3 regions of the Streptomyces sp. NBC_01013 genome follow, and region 3 is predicted to be linked to each of the others. Evidence: riboswitches for the same ligand, from Rfam matches in the RefSeq annotation. Region 3 holds a riboswitch; each other region holds the start of a gene.

Region 1 (7,816 bases), 2.3 Mb from region 3:
GAGTTCTCCGGCTCCTCGTCCGATGTTCGGCGTCGGCAACACCCGGCCGGGGTGAATCGAAGACTCGACCGCCACGACCGGGTCCGCCACAGCGCCGACGTACTGACGCCGTGGCGTGAAGTGAGCGCCCCACATGCGACGTCCCCTTTTCCGCGAGCAAGCACCGGCAGCGGTCCGGGCCGGACCGGATTGAGCCCTTAATCGGCTTCCCACCGGGTGATGAGGTGCTTCTTCCAGCCCTTGGGCGGAGGCCAGGGGACGCCCCAGACGGCGAGCTGCTCCCGGGTCCAGCCGCCGGCAGGAGTACGGGCAAGCTCGATGTCCTCCGGGGAGGGGGCGATGCATGGGGCGACGGGTGCGGGACCGGACGCGCCAGGAAGACGGTGGGGTGCGGGCACGACCGGGTCCTTCGCAGTGCTGGGACCGTTGGACGGCAGGGCCGGGCGGAGCCGGTAGGGGCGGCTGTGCCATGTCCAGCCGTGCTTGAGGATCAAGGAACACAGGCCCAACGTGTCCAGGGGCAGCGAATCGGCCGCAGCTACGACCTGCGGCCAGGTGAGCTCTCCCTGCGCATCGAGGGCGGCAGCCAGCGCCGACTCCAGGCGTGAGTCGACCGTGCGGTGTTCGAGCAGTCGGCGGGTGCGGTAGCCATCCGTGGCCACGAGTCCCCAGCCCCGGGGCCGGCAGAACTCCTCGGTGGCCCGATACTTGGCGACGTTGACGGCCATCGCCATTTCGTAGACCGGTTTGACCTCGATGAGGATGCAACGGCCGTCCACCGTCGCAGCCAGGAGATCCGGGTAGTAGGTGCGCTGCTGCCCCGCGAACTCGTAGCTGATGGCCAGGGGTTGTTCCTGGTAGTAGGCGATCTGCGGCGCGAAGCTCAGCAGTTGGATCACCCTCAGCTCTGCATCTGACTCGTACGACACATCGCGGTCCGACTTCGGGCAATGCCACACCCCGAAGCGTCCCCGGTCGGCGCTCTCCTCCTCGCGAAGGGTTTCCAACTCAGCTCGGGGCGGGGCCGGTTCGGGCTCGCCGAACCAGGTGACCTCGTCGGTCAGCGCCTTCCAGCGTCGGCCGGCACGTTCGACACGTCGCTCCCGTGTCGCGTCACGACGAGCCGACTCGTGCCGCAGGATGCGTATCGTCGACGCCTCTGCAGCCAGGTTGTCCGCACGGACCTTGTTCGCGCCGGCCAACCGTGCCAGAAGGGGTATGGCCTGCCGGGGCGTGACCGAGGGCAGCAGCACGTCTGCCAGGTCGAGTAACCGTTCCGCCGCCGATGGCCCGGTCTCCGGGGGCACCCGTTGCACACAGCTCAGGTCGGCCAGAACCTCTCGGAGCTTTCGCGAAGCCGGCGCGTCGGTATGCGCCAGGCGGCGGATCGCCCTCGTCTGCAGTTGCCGGACCCGCTCGCGCGACACGCCGCAGGTCTCCGCGACCTGCTCCAGGGTATGGGCGGGTTGATCGTCAAGTCCCAGGCGGCGGGAGAGGACGTCCCGGTCCCGCTCCGCGGGCATCTCACCCACAGCTGTGGTGAGCAGCTCTCTCAGGACAAGCACCGTGTCGGCATCGCGCTCGGCGATCAGTGCCCAGTCGGCTGTCAGACCCACGGCGCCCGGGCACACACACTCAAGCAGCCAGTGATCCAGCAGCAGCACCTGTCCGTGGTGCCACAACCTCCGGGCCGCAGTGCGCCGTACAGCCTCGGGTCTGGCCGCCAAGGCGTGAGTTGTTCGTCGGGCAAGGAAGACCTCACGGCGCTCGGAGCGCAGGACATGGCCGGTCACGTGCTCCCAGTCCGCCAGCACCTCGGCCGCCGAACTCGCCTCAGCGGCCCCCAGGGGCTCGGTGGACGCGTACCCCCTGTGGCGCTCACGCCGTTCGCTGAGACGCCGCTCGGCAGCCACCTCCCGCCATGCGTAGCCAGGATCCGCGGCCAGCCGAGACCTCAGCCAGTCCAGTGGATCATCGACGGCCGAACCGGACTGTGACACGAACCGGTCCAGACGCGCATGGACACCGCCCGTCGTACGGCCGTGCCGCTCAGCGAGCTCGGCCAGAGCAAGCCCTTCGCGCACACCTTCGACGAGCTCAACGTCCTCCTCGTCGCTCCAGGCACGGCCACGCCGTGCCCCGGCCGTCTGATCTGGCACGCTTTCTCCCCCTCGGCTCCGGCCGTTGTGGGGCAGTATGACTGCTGCCGACAGCACGCCGCTACAGAATCGGAGCTGCTCCGAGCCGACTGTTTGGGGGACTCGTCCACGTTCGCACTTCGAGGCCAGGACTACCTTCCAGACTCCTGGGGCGGTCTTCGATTCCGGCGATGGCGCAGCTGACCCGCTGCACTGGGCGCTGCTTCCCGGATTCCCTGACCGGCCAAGGGTGGTGGGGTCAGGCCGGCTTCATCGTGGGACCTGACGAACGCGGAGTGGGATCGGCTGGAGTCATTCTTTCCTCCTGGTGGTGCGTGGAGGTCGGAGCAGCGATCGCCCGTGCTGAGCCCGCAGTTCAGCGCACTCGCCCCCGGGGCTTCAAGGGCACAGGGGGCAACGCCGGAGCCGGGAGCGGCGCACCGTCGTAGCCGCGCACCGCGCCGAACCGATCACCGTTCATCCAGTCCTCCCGCGCCTGGGTGATGTCGTCCTGGGTTCTGCCCACGAAGTTCCACCACATGACGATCTCCTCCTCGAAGGGCTCACCGCCCAGGAGCATCAGACCCGCGTCGGACTCCGCGCGCAGCGGAAGCTCGGTGCGTCCGCAGCCGAGGTAGAGCATGGAGCCCGGCAGCACCGGGACGCCGTCGACCTCCGCCTCGCCGGACATCGACAGCACGGCGTACTCGAAGTCGGGGTCCAGCGGGAGGCGTGCGTCGGCCCCACGGCTCAGGGCGAGATCGGCGCCGACGATCGGGGTGTACGCGGTGCCGGGCGAGGTGGCGCCGTCGAGGGTCCCGAGGATCACGGTGGCCGAGAGGCCCGGAGCGGTGACGGTCGGCAGGTCCGTGTGGTGCTGGAAGTGGGGTTCGACGGCGCGGTGGGCATCGGGGAGGGCGACCCAGAGCTGGGCCCCGTGCAGAAGCGAGGCGTGCGGCCTGGGGCTCTCCTCGGAGTGACTGATGGCGCGGCCGGAGGTCATCAGACCGAGCTCGCGCGGGCGGATCGTCTCCAGGCTGCCCAGGCTGTCGCGGTGCAGGACCTCGCCCTCGTGCAGCCAGCTGACCGTCTGCAGGCCCATGTGAGGGTGGGGCGGCACCTGCATGCCGGGCTCGTCGGCGATGTCGTCGGGGCCGTAGTGGTCGACGAAGGCCCAGGCCCCGACCATGCGGCGGCCCAGATTGGGCAGCAGTCTGCGGACCTCGGTGGACTCGCCGAGGCGGACATGGCGCGGGGTGAGGAGTTCACGTACGGGTTCGGCGACGACGAAACCCCGTCCTCCGCAGACGGAGAGTGTGGCCTGGCGATCGAGATTACTCATGGCGGTCAACCTATTCCCGTGCGGCTCCGGGCGGGCTGCACCCACGCCCAATAATTAGTGGAATGTTAAACGACATGTGGGTGTTGTGGCGGATGGAAACGTACGGGAGCGGCCCGGCGGCACCCTCGACCGAGGAGATCAGATGAGCGACACCTACTACGAGTTCGGTACCGCCGCCGAGCGCTGGGATCGCGCTCAGTTCTTCTTCGATTCGAAGGAGTACACGACTGCGGCCCGGATTCTGGGCGGACTGGTCGAGCAGGTGCCGGAGCAGGTCGCGCCGCGCTTGCTGCTGGCACGGGCCTACTACCACTCGGCGCGGCTCGTCCGGGCCGAGACGGAGCTGCGCGCGGTGCTGGAACTGGACCCGGTCGAGCACTACGCGCGACTGATGCTCGGCCGCACGCTGGAGCGTCAGGGTCGACAGGCCGAGGCGGACACCCACCTGCGGATGGCGGCCGCCCTGTCCGGGGACTTCACCTCGGCAGCCGATGCGTGACCCCAGGGCCCGGGAACTTCGCCTCGGCAGGCGATGCGTGACCGCCCTCCCCGGGGGCCTGGCCCCGGCAGCCGAGCCCTGACCGCACGGTCCGGGTACCTCACCACGCCGGCCCATGCCTGCCCCCACTGGCCGGAGACCTCACCCAGGCAGGGTGGCTCCCGGCCGCCCGCACGCGCCGGGCCGCACCTGGAAAATCCAGGTGCGGCCCGGCCGCATCGCGTGATACCCACAGCCCATGACCGACCTCGTCACACCACGTCTGCTCCTGTACCCCCTGACCGCCGCCCACGCCGAGCAGGTGGTCGCGGGCCGGCCTGCCGGCGGTGCGCGCTGGGCTCCGGGCTATCCCTCGCCGGGCGAGATGAGGGCGGCCAAACGCTTCCTGGAAACGTGCGCCGATTCAGGCGATCCCCATCCCTACGGTCCGTACGCGATACAGCGCCGCGAGGACGGCACGGTGATCGGCGGAGTGGGGTTTCACGGGGCACCCGACGACCGGAGGCACGTCACGATCGGCTACGGGCTCGTGGAGTCGGCACGGGGAAGGGGTTACGCCTCCGAGGCGCTTCGCGCGCTGTTGCGGTTCACCCGCGACCAGGGCATCGCCTGCGTCCACGGGGACACCGATCTCGACAACACCGCCTCCCAGCACGTCATGACCGCGGTAGGGATGCGCCTCGTGAAGGAGGACGCACAGCTGAAGCACTACCGGATCGACTGGGACGGGCCCGCCACCCAGGAGTGAGAAGCGAGGCGGCTTCCGCACGCAGCAGAGCCCACCGGGTTCCCCGGCGGGCTCTGTGCGTGCCGTCGTCGCGACGTACACGGTCCTGCCGCAGACGTCACGCCGTTCCGGGCCGGCCTGCCTGGCCCGTGGTGGCTCCCGGCCTCAGCCCACGATGGTGGCCGGCCGGTTCGCCGTGACCTCCCCGGCCGTGACCGCATCCCGTCTCGGCACCAGCAGCCGCTCGGTGAGGTACCCGAAGACCAGCCCGAAGGCCGTCCAGAGCGTGATCTGCACCGCGAGCGTGGCCAGCCTGAACTCCCAGAGCAGAGAAGCCGGGAAGTCCTTTCCGACCTCGTTGAACGAGGGCAGGAAGGCGTAGGCGAGGCCGACCACCAGGACATAGCCGGCGGCCGCGGCGATGGTGGCGTTCCAGTTGCCCAGGCGCGGGGCCAGCCGCCTGCCGAGAAGGACGGCGGCGACGGCCAGCAGGACACTGAGAGCGACCATCAGGAAGAACAACGCGGTGCGGCGGCCGATGGTGTCGGGGTCGCCGACCGCGGGCGGATTCGCCGGATACTTCAGGAACGGCACGATGTACACGGTCAGCAGGGCCGCTCCCGCGATCAGCGCAGCCGTCGCCCGGGGTCCGAAGCGGCCCATCCGGCCGAGGGCGTAACAGAAGACGAGCGCGGCGATGCCGCCTACGGCGACGCCGAAGACCAGTACACCGGTGGCGAGGCCGCCGGTGGCCTGCATGCTGCGGCTGACGAGTTCCGCGCCACCGCCGTGGTCGTGGGTATGTGACTCTTCGAGGGCGATGGCCGCGTCGACACGGGACTCGCCGAGGAAGTAGGCCACCACGAGTGCGATCGCACCCGCGACGAGGCCGGCCAGCATGCCGCGGACCAGCAGAGCTCTGACAGATATGGAGTTCATGAGGAATTCCCCTGGATCAGCCGGATGGATCAGTGGCAGGGGAAACCGAGGAGGTGACGGCCGTCGTGGACCCACTCGTGCACGCCTTCGCCCGAGATGAGCGCGGTAGCGCCCTGCTCGGCGCCGACGAAGTAGAGCAGGACCAGCATGAGGACGCCGAAGAAGACCGCCCACGGGGCAATGGCCTTCAGTGAGATGGGGGTGATGGCGGGTGTGACGGCGGCGGGGGCAGCAGTCTGTGCCATGGCAGAACCTCCTGGGGGAACACGCGTCCCGATCGTGGTGCCTGAGACGAAGGTGCTGGGTCTGACTTCCCGCACAGGTACGGGTTCACAGTGGCGCGACCGTGCCGGATTCTCACCGGACTTCCGTCACACCCTCGTCATGTCGTCGCGACCATACCGCCTGGACGTGACGGCCGCCATGGTGCCCACGGGCGGGCCGTTGGCCCTCGGATGCCATGGTGTGCTTGGCCGAGGGGCCACAGTTCAGGAAGGTCGTAGCGGTGATGACGGTACGGGTGATGTTGATCTCACCGGCGATGAACGCCGCGCTGCGCGAGGCCCGGTTCGCCGGTGACGCGCCCCTCGACGACGCCGGACTCCGGCCGGCCCGCGCTGCCGCTGCCGCCGGATCGGTCCCGGCAGCGGACCGGTGGCTGCGGGGACCGTCCCGACGCTGCGCGGGCACCGCGACGGCGCTGGGGCTGCGAGCCGAGCACGAACACGAGCTACGGGACTGGGAGATGGGCCGTTGGTCCGGCGCACGACTGTCCGAGGTCGGCGCGGACGAGCCGGACGGAGTGGCGGCCTGGCTGGCGGATCCGGCCGCCGCACCGCACGGTGGTGAATCCCTGCTGGGCCTGTGCGCCCGAGCGGCCTCATGGCTCGACTCGCTCCCCGGCAACGATGCCCGTCGGGTCCTGGCGGTGACCGAGCCCGCCGTGATCCGGGCCGCCGTCGTCCATGCGCTGGCCCTCCCGGCCCAGGCGTTCTGGCGGCTGGACGTGGCTCCGCTCACGGTGACGGAGCTCAGCGGCAGATCGGGGCGGTGGAACCTGCGCTGCGGCCGGCCGCTCGCACCCGAGGAAGAGGGCTGATGACGGCGGCAGGACAGCCCTCCCACATGTGCGAGCCCACGTGTGCGAGCCCCTACATGTGCGAGCCCCTGCAGACGTGTTGGCTCCTACGCCGCGCCCCCGCGCTCCCCGTTGAGCCTCGCGTCCAGGGTGATGGCGGCGTCGATCAGGGCGAGATGGGTGAACGCCTGCGGGAAGTTGCCCAGTTGTCGCCCTGTCAGCCCGATCTCCTCCGAGTACAGGCCGAGATGGTTGGCGTAGGAGAGCATCTTCTCCAGAACCAGTCTGGCCTGGTCCGTGCGCCCGGCCCGCGCCAGGGCGTCGACGTACATGAACGTGCAGAGGGAGAAGGTCCCCTCCGAGCCGCGCAGTCCGTCCGGTGACGCTTCGGGGTTGTAGCGGTAGACCAGGCTGTCGCTGACCAGCTCACGTTCCATCGCGTCCAGCGTGGACTCCCACATCGGATCGTCCGGCGTCATGAAGCCGACCGTCGGCATGCGCAGCAGTGACGAGTCGAGTACGTCGTCACCGTAGTGCTGCACGAAGGCCTGCTTCTTCTCGTCCCATCCCTGGCTGAACACCTGCTGGTAGATCGCGTCGCGGGCGTCCAGCCAGCGGACTCGGGCCGCCGGGCGGCCGTCGTCGTAGGCGATCCGGACCGCTCGGTCGAAGGCCACCCAGGACATCACGCGGCCGTAGGTGAAGTCCTTGCGGCCGCCGCGGGTCTCCCACAGCCCTTCGCCGGGCCGGTCCCAGTTGTCGACCAGCCAGTCGAGGAGGGTGTGCAGCGCGGTCCAGCCCCGGTGGTCGAGGTGCATGCCGTGCTGGTGCGCGAAATAGATGCTGTCGAACGCCTCGCCGTAGATGTCCAGTTGCAGTTGGTCCGCCGCTCCGTTGCCGATGCGGACCGGGGCGGAGCCGCCGTACCCCTCCCAATGCCCCAGGGTCTCCTCGGTAAGGTCCGAGGAACCGTCGACGCGGTACATGACGTTCAGCGGCCCGGTGCCGCCCGTGTGACCGGCCTCTTCCTTCACGCGGTCGTGCAGCCAGCTGATGAACGCGGTCGCCTCTTCCCTGAACCCCAGGCCCAGCA
Region 2 (7,816 bases), 3.7 Mb from region 3:
CGTCCACGTACAGCGAGCCCGGCGGCTCGCCCCAGTGCTCCAGCATCGAGTCGCGCAGCCCGGGCTCCAGCTTCGCGAACCACTCCCGGTAGTCGGCCAGCGGCACCCGCGCGGGCGCCGCGGCGAGCTGCTCCTCGGTCAGCCACTCCACGTCGTGGCCACCGGCGTTGATGAGGCGGTGGATCAGCTCGTCGCCGTTGTCCGGGTGTTCCGCGACCCCGTATCCGGCGTCGCGCAGGGCGTCCAGGACCCGTACCGCGGAGGCGGGCGTGTCCAGGCCGACCGCGTTGCCGACGCGGGAGTGCTTGGTGGGGTAGGCGGTGAAGACCAGGGCGAGCTTCTTCTCCGCGTTGGCCTTGTGCCTGAGGACGGCGTGGCGCACGGCGATCCCGGCGACGCGGGCGGCCCGCTCGGGGTCGGCGCGGTACACCGGAACCCCGTCCGGGCCCTGCTCCTTGAAGGAGAAAGGCACGGTGATCAGGCGGCCGTCGAATTCGGGGATGGCGACCTGCATCGCCGCGTCCATGGGGGCCAGCGCCGCGTCCGACGCCTCCCAGGCGGCGCGTGAGGAGGTGAGGCAGAGCCCTTGCAGGACCGGCACGTTCAGATCGGCGAGCGCGCCGATGTCCCAGGCCTCGTCGTCGCCCCCGGCGGACGCGTCCGACGCGCGGGTTCCGCCGGCCGCGAGCACCGTGGCGACCAGGGCGTCGGCCCGGCCGAGGAGCTCGTACAGCCCGGCGTCCGCGCCGCGCAGCGAACCGCAGTACACGGGAAGGGCGTTGGCGCCGCGCGCCTCGATCGCGTCGCACAGCACGTCGACGAACGAGGTGTTGCCGGAGAGATGGTGCGCCCGGTAGAAGAGCACGCCGACGGTCGGGCGGCCCTCGGTGAACGCACGGCTGCCGTGCAGGCCCCACTCGGGCATCTTCTGCGGTTCGGCGAAGCCGTGCCCGGTCAGCAGGACGGTGTCGGAGAGGAAGCGGGCCAGTTCGACGAGGTTTCCCGGGCCACCCTCCACCAGATAGCGCAGCGCCTCGGCGACGACGCCGGCCGGTGCGGACGATTCGGCCATCAGCTCCGCGTCCGGCACCGTCTCACCGCCGAGCAGCACGGTCGGGATACCGGACGTCCTCAGGACGGCGAGGCCGTCCTCCCAGGCGCGCTTGCCGCCCAGGAGGCGGACCACGGCGACCGAGGAGCCCTCGATCAGCGCGGGCAGTTCGTCCTGGGCGTCGATGCGGGCCGGGTTGCCGATCCGGTAGGGCGCGCCCGAGGCACGGGCGGCGAGGAGGTCGGTGTCGGCGGTGGACAGCAGCAGCACGGTGCTCAGCGGGGCGGTCAGTGAGGCGTTCATGCGCGTGCTCCAGGTGCTCCGGGGGCGATGAAGGGAAGTCCTGCCGGTGCGCCCGACTCGATGAGTCGCCACAGCGCATCGGTGTCCGCGTGTTCTTCGATCAGGTCGCCGAGGCGGTCGAGCTGTTCCTCCCGCAGCCCGGCGAAACAGGTGTCGGGGGCGGGCACGAAGCGGCGGCCGGCGGCCTTCGCGACCTCGGTCAGGAAGCGGCGGCGGAAGGTGTCGCTCTCCAGCGAGCCGTGCCAGTGGGTGCCCCACACGGCGCCGGACCGGCAGCCGTCCAGGTGCCCGCCCCGCCCGTCGGTGAGGAACGGCTCGCCGCCGCGCACATCCGCGACGCCGTGGTGGATCTCGTACCCCTCGACCGGGGCGCCGAGTGCCTCGCCGACCGGCCGGGCGAGGGTCTTCTCGCGGTCGAACCGGATGCGTACGGGCAGCAGTCCGAGCCCGTCGACCGTTCCCGCCCGCGATTCCACGTCGTCCTCGATGCGTTCGCCGAGGATCTGGTAGCCGCCGCAGACGCCGAGCACCGGGCGGCCCTCGGCGGCCCGCCGCAGCAGCGCGTCGGCGAGCCCGCGCTCGCGCAGCCAGGCGAGAGCCTTCACGGTGCCGCGGGTCCCGGGCACGATGACGAGGTCGGCGTCGGCGAGCTCCTCGGCGCGGTCCACGAAGCGCACGACGACGCCCGGCTCGGCTGCGAGCGCGTCCACGTCGGTGAAGTTGGACATCAGCGGCACGGCGCACACCGCGACGCGCAGGATGTCCTCGCCGTGCGGCGGTGCGAGCACCGACTCGCGCACGGTGCCGCGCAGCGATACCCGCAGACCGTCCTCCTCGTCGATGCCGAGGCCGTGGGCGAACGGCAGCACCCCGTACGTCGGACGTCCCGTCAGATCGCGCAGCATGTCCAGACCGGGCTCCAGCAGCGAGACGTCGCCACGGAACTTGTTGACCAGATAGCCGGCGATCAGCGCCTGGTCCTCCGCCGAGAGCAGCGCCGTCGTACCGAAGAAGGAGGCGAAGACCCCGCCGCGGTCGATGTCGCCGACGACCACCACCGGGAAGCGTGCCGCCCGCGCGATGCCCATGTTCACGATGTCCGTACGCCGCAGATTGATCTCGGCCGGACTGCCCGCCCCCTCACAGATCACTGCGTCATACGTGCCCCGAAGCTGCTCCAGGCAGTCCACGACGGTCGACAGGAGCGACTCCTGCCGGCCGCCGTGGTAGCCGCGGGCGCTCATCTCGCCGACCGGACGCCCCATCAGGACGACCTGGCTGGAGCGGTCGCTGCCGGGCTTGAGCAGTACCGGGTTCATCAGGGCGGTCGGCTCCACCCGGGCGGCCTGGGCCTGCATGGCCTGGGCGCGGCCGATCTCGGCGCCCTCGCGGGTGACGAAGGAGTTGAGCGACATGTTCTGCGCCTTGAACGGCGCCACCTTGACGCCGCGGCGCACCAGCCAGCGGCAGATACCCGCCGTGACGACGCTCTTGCCCGCGTCCGAGGTGGTCCCGGCGACCAGCAGTCCGCCGCTCATGTCGGTCTCCGTCCTGAGAGTCGAGGTGCTGCGGTGCGAGGTGATGCGGGCCGAGGGCCGGTGATCCCTCGCGCGGTGATCCGTCGTGCCACGGCCCCGGCGCCCAGCCGGGCCGCCACGCTCACGCCGAGGGCGAGTGCGCTCACCCGGCGCGACAGCCGTACGGCCCGTTCGATGTCCGCGGGCTCCACCGCGCGGCCCGTCTCCCCGTTGAGGACGGGGCGGTGTTCGACCCGGCCGCCGTAGGCGAGCGTTCCACCGAGCCGCACGCCGAGCGCGCCCGCGAACGAGGCCTCCACCGGGCCCGCGTTGGGGCTGGGGTGCTTGGCCGCGTCCGCTCGCCAGGCACGGACCGCTCGCCGTGGCCGCCCCCCGGCGGTCACGGCGAGCAGGGCCGTCAGCCGGGCACCCGGCCAGCCCGCGAGGTCGTCGAGGCGGGCCGAGGCCCAGCCGTAACGCCGGTAGCGGGGCGACTTGTGGCCGACCATCGCGTCGAGCGTGTTGGCGGCCCGGAACCCGACGAGCCCGGGGACCCCGCCCAGCGCACCCCACACCAGCGCGCCGACCACGGCGTCCGACGTGTTCTCGGCGACGGACTCCACGACGGCCCTGGCGATCTGAGGGCCGTCCAGGGACTGCGGGTCGCGGCCGCACAGATGCGGCAGCCGCTCCCGGGCCAGGTCGAGGTCCCCGGCGGTCAGGGCATCGCCGATGGACCGGGCCTCGCGGCCCAGTGACGTACCGCCGACGACGGACCAGGTGGTGGCGGCGGTCAGGGCGACGGACGCGGCGGGGTGGCGGCGCAGCCCATGGGCGGCCAGGGCAGCACCCGCGGCGGCGCCTCCGGCACAGACCAGGGTGTGGAGTGCGCCCCACCCGCGGTGGTCACGCCACAGACGGCGCTCGACGCCTGCCGCGGCCCGCCCGAAGGCGGCGACCGGGTGGCCCCTGCGGGGATCACCGAGCAGCAGATCGCCGATCAGACCGGCCGTGGCGCCGTACGCGAAGATGCGATCGGCACGCACGGTTCAGCCGGCCGTTGCGCCTCGAAGGACCTTCGTACAGGCAGGTGCTGGCAGGAGCAGCACGGATTCGGACGCACGGCAGCCGGGCATGGCGATATGTCCTCACTCAGGGTCCGCGCCCTGGTTCGACGTGACGGCGACGAGAGTCTCCTGGCTTCCGGATCCGCAGTTCCCCCGGGCCTTCCAGTCCACTTGCGTGGACCGTGACTTCCAGTGGTGGGGGACTGCTCCCCGGTGACAGTGGCGGGACCGCGCCGGATTCGCACCGGCTTCCTCTGCTGTCGCCGTAATGGCTCGGGCAGTCCACCACGCTCTGCGAACGCCCGTCAACTTGCCGTTGACCTGCGGCGGTGCAGTGTGCTGAGACGCACATCGGGCCGGACGCGCACGAGGTGCGTCCGGCCCGATACGGGTGGGAGTGGTGGGCTCAGAGGCGTCCGGGTGACCGCTTACCGGGCGGCCATGCCCCGAAACGCACGCTTCCGGCGTGGTCGTCGGTCACCGACGCTTCGCGTCGGCTCCCTCCTCAGCCTTGGAACAGCAACGAACCGGGCCGCGTCCGCCACCCGATCCGAAGCCGTCCGACAGCCTCTCAGGCGACGATCAGATAGATGCCGTAGGCCACGGCAGCTGCACACAGTCCGAAGCAGAGGTACGCGCCGGCGCGGGCCAGCACGAGCGACCCGCCCGCCGAGCCGCCCTGTGCGGCAGGCTCCGGCTGCTTGGAGAGACCGACGATGCCGAGGGTGAAGAGCCCCACGAGTGCGACGGTGGCGACGAGGGAGACGCCGAAGACGGTGCCGAGGGCTGCCCAGTCGATGTTCATGTGGATGTGTCCTTACCGGAGGCTCTTAGACCGTGGCGGGTCGGGCCGGGTCGGTGACCGGTCCGACCGGGGCCGGGATGGTGGCCATGAGGTCGTGGGTCTGGGCAGCAGCGGTGGGCGGCGGGCTGACGGCCGCGATGGCGGTGGTGACGACGCCCGCGGGCTCGGCGTCCTCACCGGCCGGGGCGACGTCGCCGTGCCCGACGGGCTTGCGGCGGGAGAGCACCCAGATCGCACCGGAGCCCGCGATCAGCAGCGCCGCGACGACCACGACACCCCAGGTGCCCTGCTTGGTGAGGAACTCCGCGCCCGCACCGACCAGCCCGGCGGCCGGGAGGGTCAGGCCCCAGGCGACGAACATCCGGGTGGCGGTGGACCAGCGGACCACACCCCCCTTGCGCCCCAGGCCCGCACCCATGACGGCACCTGAGCACGACTGGGTGGTGGAGAGGGAGAAGCCGAGGTGCGAGGAGGCCAGGATGACGGTGGCCGCACTGGTCTGGGCGGCGAAGCCCTGCGGCGGCTTCAGCTCCGTCAGGCCGCTGCCCATGGTGCGGATGATGCGCCAGCCGCCCAGGTAGGTGCCGAGTGCGATGGCGAGGCCGGCGCACACGATGACCCAGACCGGCGGGTTGGAGCCGGGGGAGAGGACGCCACCGGTGACCAGGGCGAGCGTGATGATGCCCATGGTCTTCTGCGCGTCGTTGGTGCCGTGGGCGAGCGATACGAGCCCGGCCGAGGCGATCTGGCCGGCGCGGTATCCCTTCGCCGTGGCCTTCTCCTGGGCGCCGCCCGTGGCCTTCCCGCCGATGCGGTACGTCAGCTTGGTGGCCAGGAGTGCGGCGACACCGGCGACGACCGGCGCGGCGACCGCGGGGAGCAGCACCTTGGTGACGACGGTGCCGCCGTCGACGGAGGACCAGCCCGCGGACATCACCGCGGCGCCGATCAGGCCGCCGAACAGTGCGTGGGAGGAGCTGGACGGCAGGCCGACCAGCCAGGTCAGGAGATTCCACAGGATGGCGCCGACGAGCGCCGCGAAGATGACCTCGGTTCTGAGCCCGTCTTCATTGATGATCCCGCCGGAGATCGTCTTGGCGACCTCCACCGACAGGAACGCGCCGACGAGGTTGAGAGCGGCGGACATGGCCACCGCTGTCTTGGGTTTGAGTGCGCCGGTCGAGATGGTGGTGGCCATCGCGTTGGCGGTGTCGTGGAAACCGTTCGTGAAATCGAACACTAGAGCTGTCACGATCACAATCGCGAGCAGCAGCGTGATGTGTTCCATTTACCCAGGCAATCGTTCGACGTCAGTGGCAAGTGGACCGTAGGCAATCTGGGTGAACGGAAGATGAACTGAGCAGGGCGTTGCGGTGACCCCAACCGGAGTGCCGTTGCCCTTTTCGTCCGCCGCGTGACGGCGGAGTTCAGGCACGGGCCGGTCTGGGCCCGGAATCCGGGGCCCGGGCGGACGTTCGCGGCAGGGGCGGCAAGGGGTCGCTCATCCGTTGAAAGGATCTTCGTATGAGCGACGAGTGGCGAGAATCGATCGAACGGGCCTGGGGCGGAGTCGTCTCCACTGCCCGCAGGACGGCCTCCGAAGGGCTGGTCGTGGGGACGTCGGGCAACGTCTCCGCCCGGGTCGGATCGACCGTGCTGGTCACCCCGAGCGGAGTGCCGTACGACCGGCTCCGCCCGGAGGACCTGACAGGCGTCGATCTGGAGGGCAACCAGGTCCTCGGCACGATGGCCCCCACCAGCGAACTGCCGCTCCATCTCGCGGTGTACCGGAACACCGACGCCGCCGCCGTCGTGCACACCCACGCGGTGCACGCCACGGCCGTCTCCACCCTGGTCGCCGAGGTGCCGTCGGTCCACTACGCCGCGGCGATGCTGGGCGGCCCCGTACGGGTCGCCGCCTATGCCCGCTACGGCACGGACGAACTGGCCGCGAACATGCTCACGGCTCTGCGCGACCGCACCGGCTGCCTGCTGGGCAACCACGGGACCGTCACCTACGGCGCCACGCTCGACGAGGCGTACGACCGCACCGCCCAGCTCGAATGGCTGTGCCGCCTCTGGCTCGCCGCGAGCTCCGTACCGGGCCGCACCCCGGCGCTGCTCACGCCGGAGCAGCTGGGTGACGTCGGGGAAGCACTGAAGGGGTACGGGCAGCCGCGCCAGGACCGGTGAGGGGCCGGCTGTGTGTCCGTGTCCCTCGCGGCCGGCGGTGAGGGGGTATGGGTCCTGCGCGGCTCGGCGGTGGGCCGGCTGTGTGTCCGTGTCCCCCGTGGCCCGGCGGTGAGGGGGCGCGGGTCCTGTGCGGCTCGGCGGTGGGCCGGCGCGGGTCCTGCGCGGCCCGGCCGCGGGCGGCCCGCCGTCCTCCGCGATCCGCCGTGAGCCGGTGGGAGTCCTCCGCGTCCCGGCCGGGACGCGTCAGACCCCTTCTGCCGTCCGGCCGGCTCACCGGACGGCCCCGCCCACTGGCCGTGGCCGGCGAAGCCCGTGACACTGAAGCGGTGCGCCCCGCTACAGCAACGGCAGCTGCCGTCACCACGATCCTCGGCGTCGGCGCGGCAGCGGTCGCGGCCGGCCGGTACGCAGGCGATGTCGCCCTCAAGGCGCCGCCCGGACGCCCTCTACCCGCCGACCGCCGACTGACCGTCCATGCGACGGCGGCCGGGCAGGTCGCTCTGACCCGGTCCTTCACCTCACTCCGTCCCGGGACCTACGGGCTGGTGGGCGATGACGTCCACGCGGTCGTGGGGCCCGTGATCGAGCAGGCCCACCAGGCCCCCGACACCGTCGTGCGCCGACTGGAACGCGTGAACCGCGGCACCCTGAGCCCCGGCGCCAAGGTGCGCATCACGCCGGAGCTCCACTGCGGCGACCCGGCCACATCCCTCGGCCTCGCCTTCCGGGATGTGGAGATCCCCGGCGAACTCGGCGGCCTGCCCGCCTGGTTCGTGCCGGGCCCGCGCGACACCTGGGTCATCGCCGCGCACGGCCTCGGCACCACCCGGGAACACGCGCTGAACGTGACGGGCTTCCTGCACGGGCAGCAGCTGCCCGT
Region 3 (7,816 bases):
AAGAGGTTGGAGACCTGGGGCTCGATGCACTCGTACACGCCCGCGATCGAGGCGATCGTCGCCGTCGGCGCGATGGCCAGGAGCAGCGAGTTGCGCATGCCGGTCTTCGCGACCCGGGCGCGCAGGGTGTCCCAGCGCTCCGGCCAGTTCAGCTCGGTGTCGTAGTGGTCGGGGTGCAGCACACCGCGGGCGGCGCGCGTCTCGGACCACGCGGGGAGCGGGCCCGAGCGCTCGGCGAGGTCGCAGGACGCCTCGTACGCCGCGAGCATGATGCGCTCGGAGATCTTCGTCGACAGGGCGCGGGCCTCGGGGGAGTCGAACGGGAGCCGCAGCTGGAAGAAGACGTCCTGGAGCCCCATGGCGCCCAGGCCCACGGGCCGCCAGCGGGCGTTGGACCGGCCGGCCTGCTCGGTCGGGTAGAAGTTGATGTCCACGACCCGGTCGAGGAAGGTCACGGCGGTACGGACGGTGGCGTCCAGGCGCTCCCAGTCGATCGTGCCGTCGGTGACGAACGCGCCGAGGTTGACCGAGCCGAGGTTGCAGACGGCCGTCTCGCCGTCGTCGGTGACCTCCAGGATCTCGGTGCACAGGTTGGACGAGTGCACGACGCGGCCCGGCTCGGCGGTCTGGTTCGCGGTCCGGTTGGAAGCGTCCTTGAACGTCATCCAGCCCTGGCCGGTCTGGGCGAGGGTCCGCATCATCCGGCCGTACAGCTCACGGGCGGGCATGGTCTTGCGCGCCAGGCCCTTGGCCTCGGCGGACCGGTAGGCGGCATCGAACTCGTCGCCCCACAGGTCGACCAGTTCGGGCACGTCGGCAGGGGAGAACAGCGACCAGGTGCCGTCCGCGTCCACCCGGCGCATGAACTCGTCGGGGATCCAGTGCGCCAGGTTGAGGTTGTGCGTGCGCCGCTGGTCCTCGCCCGTGTTGTCGCGCAGCTCCAGGAACTCCTCGATGTCCGCGTGCCACGTCTCCAGGTAGACGGCGGCTGCGCCCTTGCGCCGGCCGCCCTGGTTGACCGCGGCGACGGAGGCGTCGAGCGTCTTCAGGAACGGCACGATGCCGTTGGAGTGCCCGTTGGTGCCACGGATCAGCGAACCGCGGGCGCGGATGCGGGAGTACGAGAGGCCGATGCCGCCCGCGTGCTTGGAGAGGCGTGCCACCTGGTGGTAGCGGTCGTAGATCGAGTCCAGCTCGTCCAGCGGGGAGTCCAGCAGGTAGCAGGAGGACATCTGCGGGTGCCGGGTGCCGGAGTTGAAGAGCGTGGGGGAGGAGGGCAGGTAGTCCAGCCGGCTCATCAGCCCGTACAGCGCGGCGACCTCGTCCAGGGCGCGCTCGGAGGTGTCCTCGGCGAGACCGGAGGCGACGCGCAGCATGAAGTGCTGCGGCGTCTCGATGACCTGACGGGTGAGCGGGTGACGCAGCAGGTAACGGCTGTGCAGGGTGCGCAGGCCGAAATAGCCGAAGCGGTCGTCGGCGCCGTCGGAGAGCGACTGCCCGACCAGCGCGTCCAGGGCGGCGGCGTGGAGCGTCACGAACTCGGCGGTGCGGTCCGCGATCAGGCCCTCGCGGTGGCCGACGGCGACCGAGGCGGAGAACGACGTCGCGCCCTGCCCGGCCGCCTCGTCCGCGATGGTGCGGGTGAGGAGGCGGGCGGCGAGCCGGGAGTAGGCGGGGTCCTCGGAGATCAGACCCGCGGCGGCCTCGGTGGCCAGCGAGCGCAGCTCGGCCTCGTCCGACCGGGCGTTGCGGCCGCGCAGAGCGGCGGCGGCGACGCGTCCGGGGTCGGTGTCGGGCAGATCGGCGGTGAGGTCGGTCAGGGTCCGCAGCAGTGCGGTCCCCGGTCCGTCCTTCGCGGGTCCGCCGGACAGGACCGCTTGGGCCTCGGCTGCTTCGGACTCTGCCGCTGAAACCGGATCGGCTGGCGCGATGGTCACGCGGTGCTCTCCCTCGCTCGGATCGGGGCCATCGGGGAGCGGGGGCAGCCGGGCGGAGCGGGACCCGGCAGGGCAGCGCTCCGTGCGGCGTCCACCGGCCCATCCACGAGGCCCGGACGTCTGGGCATCCGGATCGGTCGAGCCGGATGCGCTGCCGGCAGGAGCTCGGACTGGGGTGCGCAAAAGCACACCGAACACACCGTTGCGGGACAGTTCCGGATTCGCACCGGATTTCCCTGCGGCGACAGCGAGCATGAGCATACATGTGGGGGCTGCCGTATGCGGCAGCCCCCACATGTTGTGTCGTACGTGGTCTTAGCACGCCTTACGGCAGAGGGCCGAGCTCCAGACGGTACGTCAGCAGCTTGAGGTCGGCGATGGGGTTCCAGTCCCTCTCGGGGGTCCGTACGAAGCCCAGGCGCCCGTAGATCCGGTGGGCCCCGAGCATCGCCGGCTGCGTCGACAGGACGAGCCCCGTGACCCCCGTGGTGCCCCGCGCGCGGTCGATACAGGCCCGTACGAGTGCCTCGCCCGCGCCGGCGCCACGAGCCTCGCGGGAGACCGCCAGCATCCGGAACTCGGCTTCGTCCGCCGCGGCGATGTCGGCCCACGGGTTGCCCGGCGGGGCGTAGGTGACCCCGCCCAGGACGTGGCCCCGGGCGTCGGCGGCCACCAGCACCTCCGCCTCGGCGGCCCGGCGGGGGACGTCGCGCAGCTGCACCAGGTACGGGTCGTCGGCGCCGTAGTCCAGGAGCCCGTCGCCGAGATAGGCCTCGGCCGTGATCTCGCCGAGGAGTACGTGTTCGGCGGGGGCGACCGGCCGGATCGATATGTCCATGGGCGGAAGTCTGCCGCACGGGCGGGCTGTGGCCGCAGAGATTTTCCGCGGACGCGCGACGGGCCGCCGCCCCCTCCGGAGAGGGGTGCGGCGGCCCGCCGCGCACATGTCGCCGGTCAGTGACCGCCCGGCGCACCGGCGGTGGCCGGCGGGAGCTCCGTCTTCACGCCGGGGTCGCCCGCGTCCGCGGTGTAATCGGACGGGGAGGTCTCGTCGATCCCCGTGGGCGCCTTCACGGCGTTCAGGACGAAGGTGAGCACGACCGTGACCACGAGGTTCAGCACGAACGCCGTGAGGCCGATGTAGCCGATCTCGCCGAGGCCCGGGATCTCCTTGGAGGACCCGCCGAAGTGCGCCTGGGTCGGGCTGGCGACGCCGTACGCTGCGGCCGTCCCGTAGATCATGCCGACCGCCCAGCCCGCGAGCAGCGCCCAGCGGTGGAACCACCGGGTGAACAGCCCGCCGACCAGGGCCGGCATCGTCTGGAGGATCCAGATTCCGCCGAGCAGCTGGAAGTTGATCGCGACCGTCTTGTCCATGGTGAGGACGAAGGCGAGCGCGCCGACCTTCACCAGCAGCGAGACCAGCTTGGAGACCCTGGTCTCCTGCGCGGGTGTCGCGTCGGGCTTCAGGAAGTCCTTGTAGATGTTGCGGGTGAACAGGTTCGCCGCGGCGATCGACATGATCGCGGCGGGCACCAGTGCGCCGATGCCGATGGCGGCGAACGCGACGCCCGCGAACCAGTCGGGGAACATGTTCTCGAACAGCTGTGGGATGGCCAGCTGGCCGTTGTCCACCTTGACCCCGGCGGCGATCGCCATGAAGCCGAGCAGCGCGAGCAGGCCCAGCATCAGCGAGTACAGCGGCAGGATCGTCGTGTTGCGGCGGATCACCTCACGGCTGCGGCTGGAGAGCGTCGCCGTGATCGAGTGCGGATACATGAAGAGTGCCAGGGCCGAACCCAGCGCCAGGGTGGCGTAACCCCACTGCCCTGCCGCGGCGGGTGCGAGCGCACCGGTCGGCTTGCCGCCCGGCGGGCCTGCGAACTTCTCCTGTGCGGCGGCGAAGATGTCGTCGAAGCCGCCGAGCTTGATCGGGATGTAGATGATCGCCACGGCGATGACCAGGTAGATCAGGCCGTCCTTGACGAAGGCGATCAGCGCGGGTGCGCGCAGCCCGGAGGAGTACGTGTACGCGGCGAGCACCGCGAACGCGATCAGCAGCGGCAGGTCCTTGACGAACCAGTGGGTGTTCTCGCCGCCGCCGACGCCCATCACGTCCAGGACCGCCTGGATGCCGACGAGCTGGAGCGCGATGTACGGCATCGTGGCGAGGATGCCGGTGACGGCGACCGCCAGCGAGAGCCCCTTGGAGCCGAAGCGTCCGCGGACGAAGTCCGAGGTGGTGACGTAGCCGTGCTTGTGGGACACCGACCACAGGCGCGGCAGGAAGGTGAAGATCAGCGGGTACACCAGGATGGTGTAGGGCACCGCGAAGAAGCCGGCCGCGCCCGCCGCGTAGATCGCTGCCGGTACGGCGACGAAGGTGTACGCGGTGTAGAGGTCGCCGCCGAGCAGGAACCAGGTGACCCAGGTGCCGAACGACCGTCCGCCCAGACCCCATTCGTCGAGGCTGGCCTCGTTCTCGGCCTTGCGCCACCGGGCGGCCATGAAGCCGACGACCGTGACGGCCAGGAAGAAGAAGATGAAGACGCCGAGCGCGACGCCGTTCACGCCGTCCTTCATGCCGACGCACCCCCCTTGCGGGCGCGCTGGTCACGCTGCCACAGCTTGTACGCGATCATGGTGAGCGCCGTGGAGATCAGCACCCAGAGCATCTGGTACCAGTAGAAGAACGGGATGCCGATGAAGGCCGGATCGACCTTGGCGTACGAGCTCACCCAGAGCATCGCCACGAACGGCGCGATGAGGCAGAGGGCGATGACCACCCTCATGGGTGTGACGGTGGGTGGTTTTCCTTCTGGTTCTTCCGGCATGGCGGCGACTCCGTCCCCTCGCTGATCACCTGGTGTAATGCGCACGAAATCTAGGCGAGGGTCCCGGCCACCGTCACCCCCTGTCCGCATTGCGGTCCGGCAACGGTCCTGTGGCGTCGGACGTCCGGTCGAAATGACGCCAAACGTCGGGGTATTGGTCCAGGCCAAGTGGGGGTGAAGGTGCGCAGGGCAGTGAGCAGCCCCCGTGGGAACGCTTCCACGGGGGCTGCTCAACGGTTCCGGAGCCGGTGTCAGTCCAGCGGACGCTTCAGGCGCGCCACGAACTTGTAGCGGTCGCCCCGGTAGACCGAGCGGACCCACTCGACGGGTTCGCCCTGGCCGTCCAGCGAGTGCCGGGACAGCATGAGCATCGGCAGTCCGACGTCCGTACCGAGCAGGCCGGCCTCGCGCGGGGTGGCCAGGGAGGTCTCGATGGTCTCCTCGGCCTCGGCCAGCCGCACGTCGTACACCTCGGCCAGGGCGGTGTAGAGGGACGTGTACTTCACCAGTGAACGCCGCAGCGCGGGAAAGCGTTTGGCCGAGAGGTGAGTGGTCTCGATCGCCATCGGCTCACCGCTCGCCAGGCGCAGCCGCTCGATCCGCAGCACGCGCCCGCCCGCGGTGATGTCGAGCAGTCCGGCGAGCGTGTCGTCGGCGGTGACATAACCGATGTCCAGGAGCTGGGACGTCGGTTCCAGGCCCTGGGCGCGCATGTCCTCGGTGTACGAGGTGAGCTGCAGGGCCTGCGAGACCTTCGGCTTGGCGACGAAGGTGCCCTTCCCCTGGATGCGCTCCAACCGGCCCTCGACGACCAGTTCCTGGAGTGCCTGGCGCACGGTGGTGCGCGAGGTGTCGAACTCCGCGGCCAGGGTCCGCTCCGGGGGCACGGGGGTGCCCGGCGGCATCGTGTCCGTCATGTCGAGGAGATGTCGCTTCAGCCGGTAGTACTTCGGGACGCGTGCGGTGCGCGTGCCCACGCCCGCGCCCGTCTCGTTCTCCGTACTGCCCCCGTCGGCGCCCATGGCCCGCCTTCCCGACTGCTGCGTTGCTGCCGTCACCGGCTCCTCCGTCTGTCGCGGCTCACATGGTGGCACGGTCCGGTCACGGCTCGTCGCCCTCCCTCAGGTGTCGGTCCTGTAACGGACGCGAGTGCACTTCTTATACACCCTTGACACCCCTAAAGGTCTAGGCCAAGCTCCCGGTACTGGTCTAAACCATTAAAGACCAGGTCCCAGCCCCACGGGCAGTACCCGTCGCATTCAATTGTGCGACGGAGGGCGTTCTCGGGTGGTGGGGGGAATTCTCTTGCATCCCTGAGGAGGGTGTTCGTGAAGCGCGGACTCATCGCGGCCATTGGCGTCGTGGCTCTGCTGGCCGGTGCCACTGCCTGTGGCTCGGACGACAAGACCGACAGCAGCAGCAAGAAGACCGGCCCCGACAGTTACAAGGGCCAGACGCTGACTGTCTGGGCCATGGACGGCTCGACGCCTCCCGGCTGGACCAAGGACCTGACTGCCGCCTTCGAGAAGAAGACCGGCGCCAAGCTGAAGTTCGAGACCCAGAAGTGGGACGGCATTCAGCAGAAGATCACGACGGCTCTCTCGGAGTCGACCCCGCCGGACGTCATCGAGGTCGGCAACACCCAGACCCCGGCCTACGCGGCCACGGGCGGCCTCTCCGACCTGAGCGACCTCAAGAAGGAGATCGGCGGCGACTGGGTCGAGGCCCTCAACGAGTCCTCGGTCTTCGACGGCAAGCAGTACGCCGCCCCGTGGTACTTCGCCAACCGCGTCGTCATTTACAACAAGAAGGTCTGGGCCGACGCCGGCATCAAGGACACCCCGAAGACGCGGGACGAGTTCTTCAAGGACCTGGACGCCATCAAGAAGAAGGGCAAGGCGGAGCCGATCTACCTGCCCGGCCAGAACTGGTACTTCTTCGACGGCCTGACCATCGGCCAGGGCGCGGACCTCGTGAAGAAGGAAGGGGACAAGTACGTCTCCAACCTCTCCGACCCCAAGGTCACCGCCGCCATGGAGCTCTACAAGAAGTACCAGGGCTACTCCAAGGCTCCCAAGGACAAGGACGAGGCCACCCCGCAGCAGGCCGAGGTCTTCGCCAAGGGCAACGTCGGTGCCTTCATCGGCATGGGCTGGGAGGCCGGCACGGCCATCGCGGCCAACAAGAAGATCGAGAGCGACATCGGCTACTTCACCATCCCGGGTGAGACCGCCGGCAAGCCCGAGGGCGTCTTCCTCGGTGGCTCGAACTTCGCGGTCGCCGCGGGCAGCAAGAAGCAGGACCTCGCCAAGGAGTTCCTGAAGCTCTCCCTGTCCGACCAGTTCGAGGGCCAGCTGGCCAAGGAGAACGGCGTCATCCCGAACAAGGAGTCGCTCAACTCCAACCTGACCGGAAACGGCGCCGCCGAGGCCGCCGCCCCGGCTGCCGTCGCCGGTGGCACCACCCCGCTCATCCCCGAGTGGGCCGCAGTCGAGAACGCGCCGAACCCGATCAAGAGCTACATGACCGCGGTTCTGAACGGCAAGTCGCCGGCCGACGCCGCCAAGGCGGTCGAGTCGGAGATCAACAAGCGTCTCTCGCAGAAGAGCTGATTGCACGCGCCGGGGGGCGGGCAACGACCGCCCCCCGGCGCACTCGCGTGACTCGACCGTACGGCCCAAGACAGAGATGGCGAGCATGTCAGTGCAGACCGAAAAAGTGGACTCGGTCCCGGCAGCCGGCGTCCGCAAGGATGACGCCCCTTCCGGCGGCCCCGCCGCATCGCGCAAGGAGCGGACCGGCGGCTCCGCCCCCTACCTCCTCCTCGTGCCCGCACTGCTCGTCACAGCGGTGCTCCTGGGCTACCCGCTGGTCAAGAACGGCATGCTGTCGTTCCAGAACCTCAACCCGCGCCAGCTGATCCTCCACCTGACCGAGTGGAACGGCATCGACAACTACAAGGAAGTTCTCGGCAGCTCGGACTTCTGGAGGGTTGTTGAGCGGTCGGTCCTCTTCACCGCCGCCAACGTCGTCCTGATCATGGTG

The links. A riboswitch is a leader RNA that binds a small molecule or an ion and turns the genes downstream of it on or off. The one in region 3 is predicted to bind cobalamin.
Region 1: linked by a shared signal. The riboswitch ahead of OG538_RS02010 (CbtB-domain containing protein) and the one ahead of OG538_RS11625 (ribonucleoside-diphosphate reductase subunit alpha) in region 3 are both predicted to bind cobalamin.
Region 2: linked by a shared signal. The riboswitch ahead of OG538_RS28330 (cobalamin biosynthesis protein) and the one ahead of OG538_RS11625 (ribonucleoside-diphosphate reductase subunit alpha) in region 3 are both predicted to bind cobalamin.

Annotation. Positions count from the first base shown of each region.
Region 1 covers NZ_CP108687.1:458,116-465,931, forward strand. Annotated here, with positions in the region: gene OG538_RS01985 (sigma factor-like helix-turn-helix DNA-binding protein) at 198-2,159, opposite strand; gene OG538_RS01990 (pirin family protein) at 2,515-3,480, opposite strand; gene OG538_RS01995 (tetratricopeptide repeat protein) at 3,623-3,979, shown strand; gene OG538_RS02000 (GNAT family N-acetyltransferase) at 4,218-4,727, shown strand; gene OG538_RS02005 (CbtA family protein) at 4,872-5,645, opposite strand; gene OG538_RS02010 (CbtB-domain containing protein) at 5,675-5,890, opposite strand; adenosylcobalamin (AdoCbl) riboswitch at 5,936-6,029, opposite strand; gene OG538_RS02015 (histidine phosphatase family protein) at 6,154-6,744, shown strand; gene OG538_RS02020 (glycoside hydrolase family 15 protein) at 6,831-7,816, opposite strand, start outside.
Region 2 covers NZ_CP108687.1:6,506,409-6,514,224, forward strand. Annotated here, with positions in the region: gene cobN (cobaltochelatase subunit CobN) at 1-1,330, opposite strand, end outside; gene OG538_RS28325 (cobyric acid synthase) at 1,351-2,892, opposite strand; gene OG538_RS28330 (cobalamin biosynthesis protein) at 2,889-3,917, opposite strand; cobalamin riboswitch at 4,061-4,194, opposite strand; gene OG538_RS28335 (hypothetical protein) at 4,510-4,743, opposite strand; gene OG538_RS28340 (anion permease) at 4,769-6,031, opposite strand; gene OG538_RS28345 (class II aldolase/adducin family protein) at 6,268-6,936, shown strand; gene OG538_RS28350 (alpha/beta hydrolase) at 7,263-7,816, shown strand, end outside.
Region 3 covers NZ_CP108687.1:2,767,275-2,775,090, reverse strand. Annotated here, with positions in the region: gene OG538_RS11625 (ribonucleoside-diphosphate reductase subunit alpha) at 1-1,937, opposite strand, end outside; cobalamin riboswitch at 2,076-2,205, opposite strand; gene OG538_RS11620 (GNAT family N-acetyltransferase) at 2,263-2,775, opposite strand; gene mctP (monocarboxylate uptake permease MctP) at 2,892-4,520, opposite strand; gene OG538_RS11610 (DUF3311 domain-containing protein) at 4,517-4,729, opposite strand; gene OG538_RS11605 (GntR family transcriptional regulator) at 5,023-5,793, opposite strand; gene OG538_RS11600 (extracellular solute-binding protein) at 6,100-7,383, shown strand; gene OG538_RS11595 (carbohydrate ABC transporter permease) at 7,469-7,816, shown strand, end outside.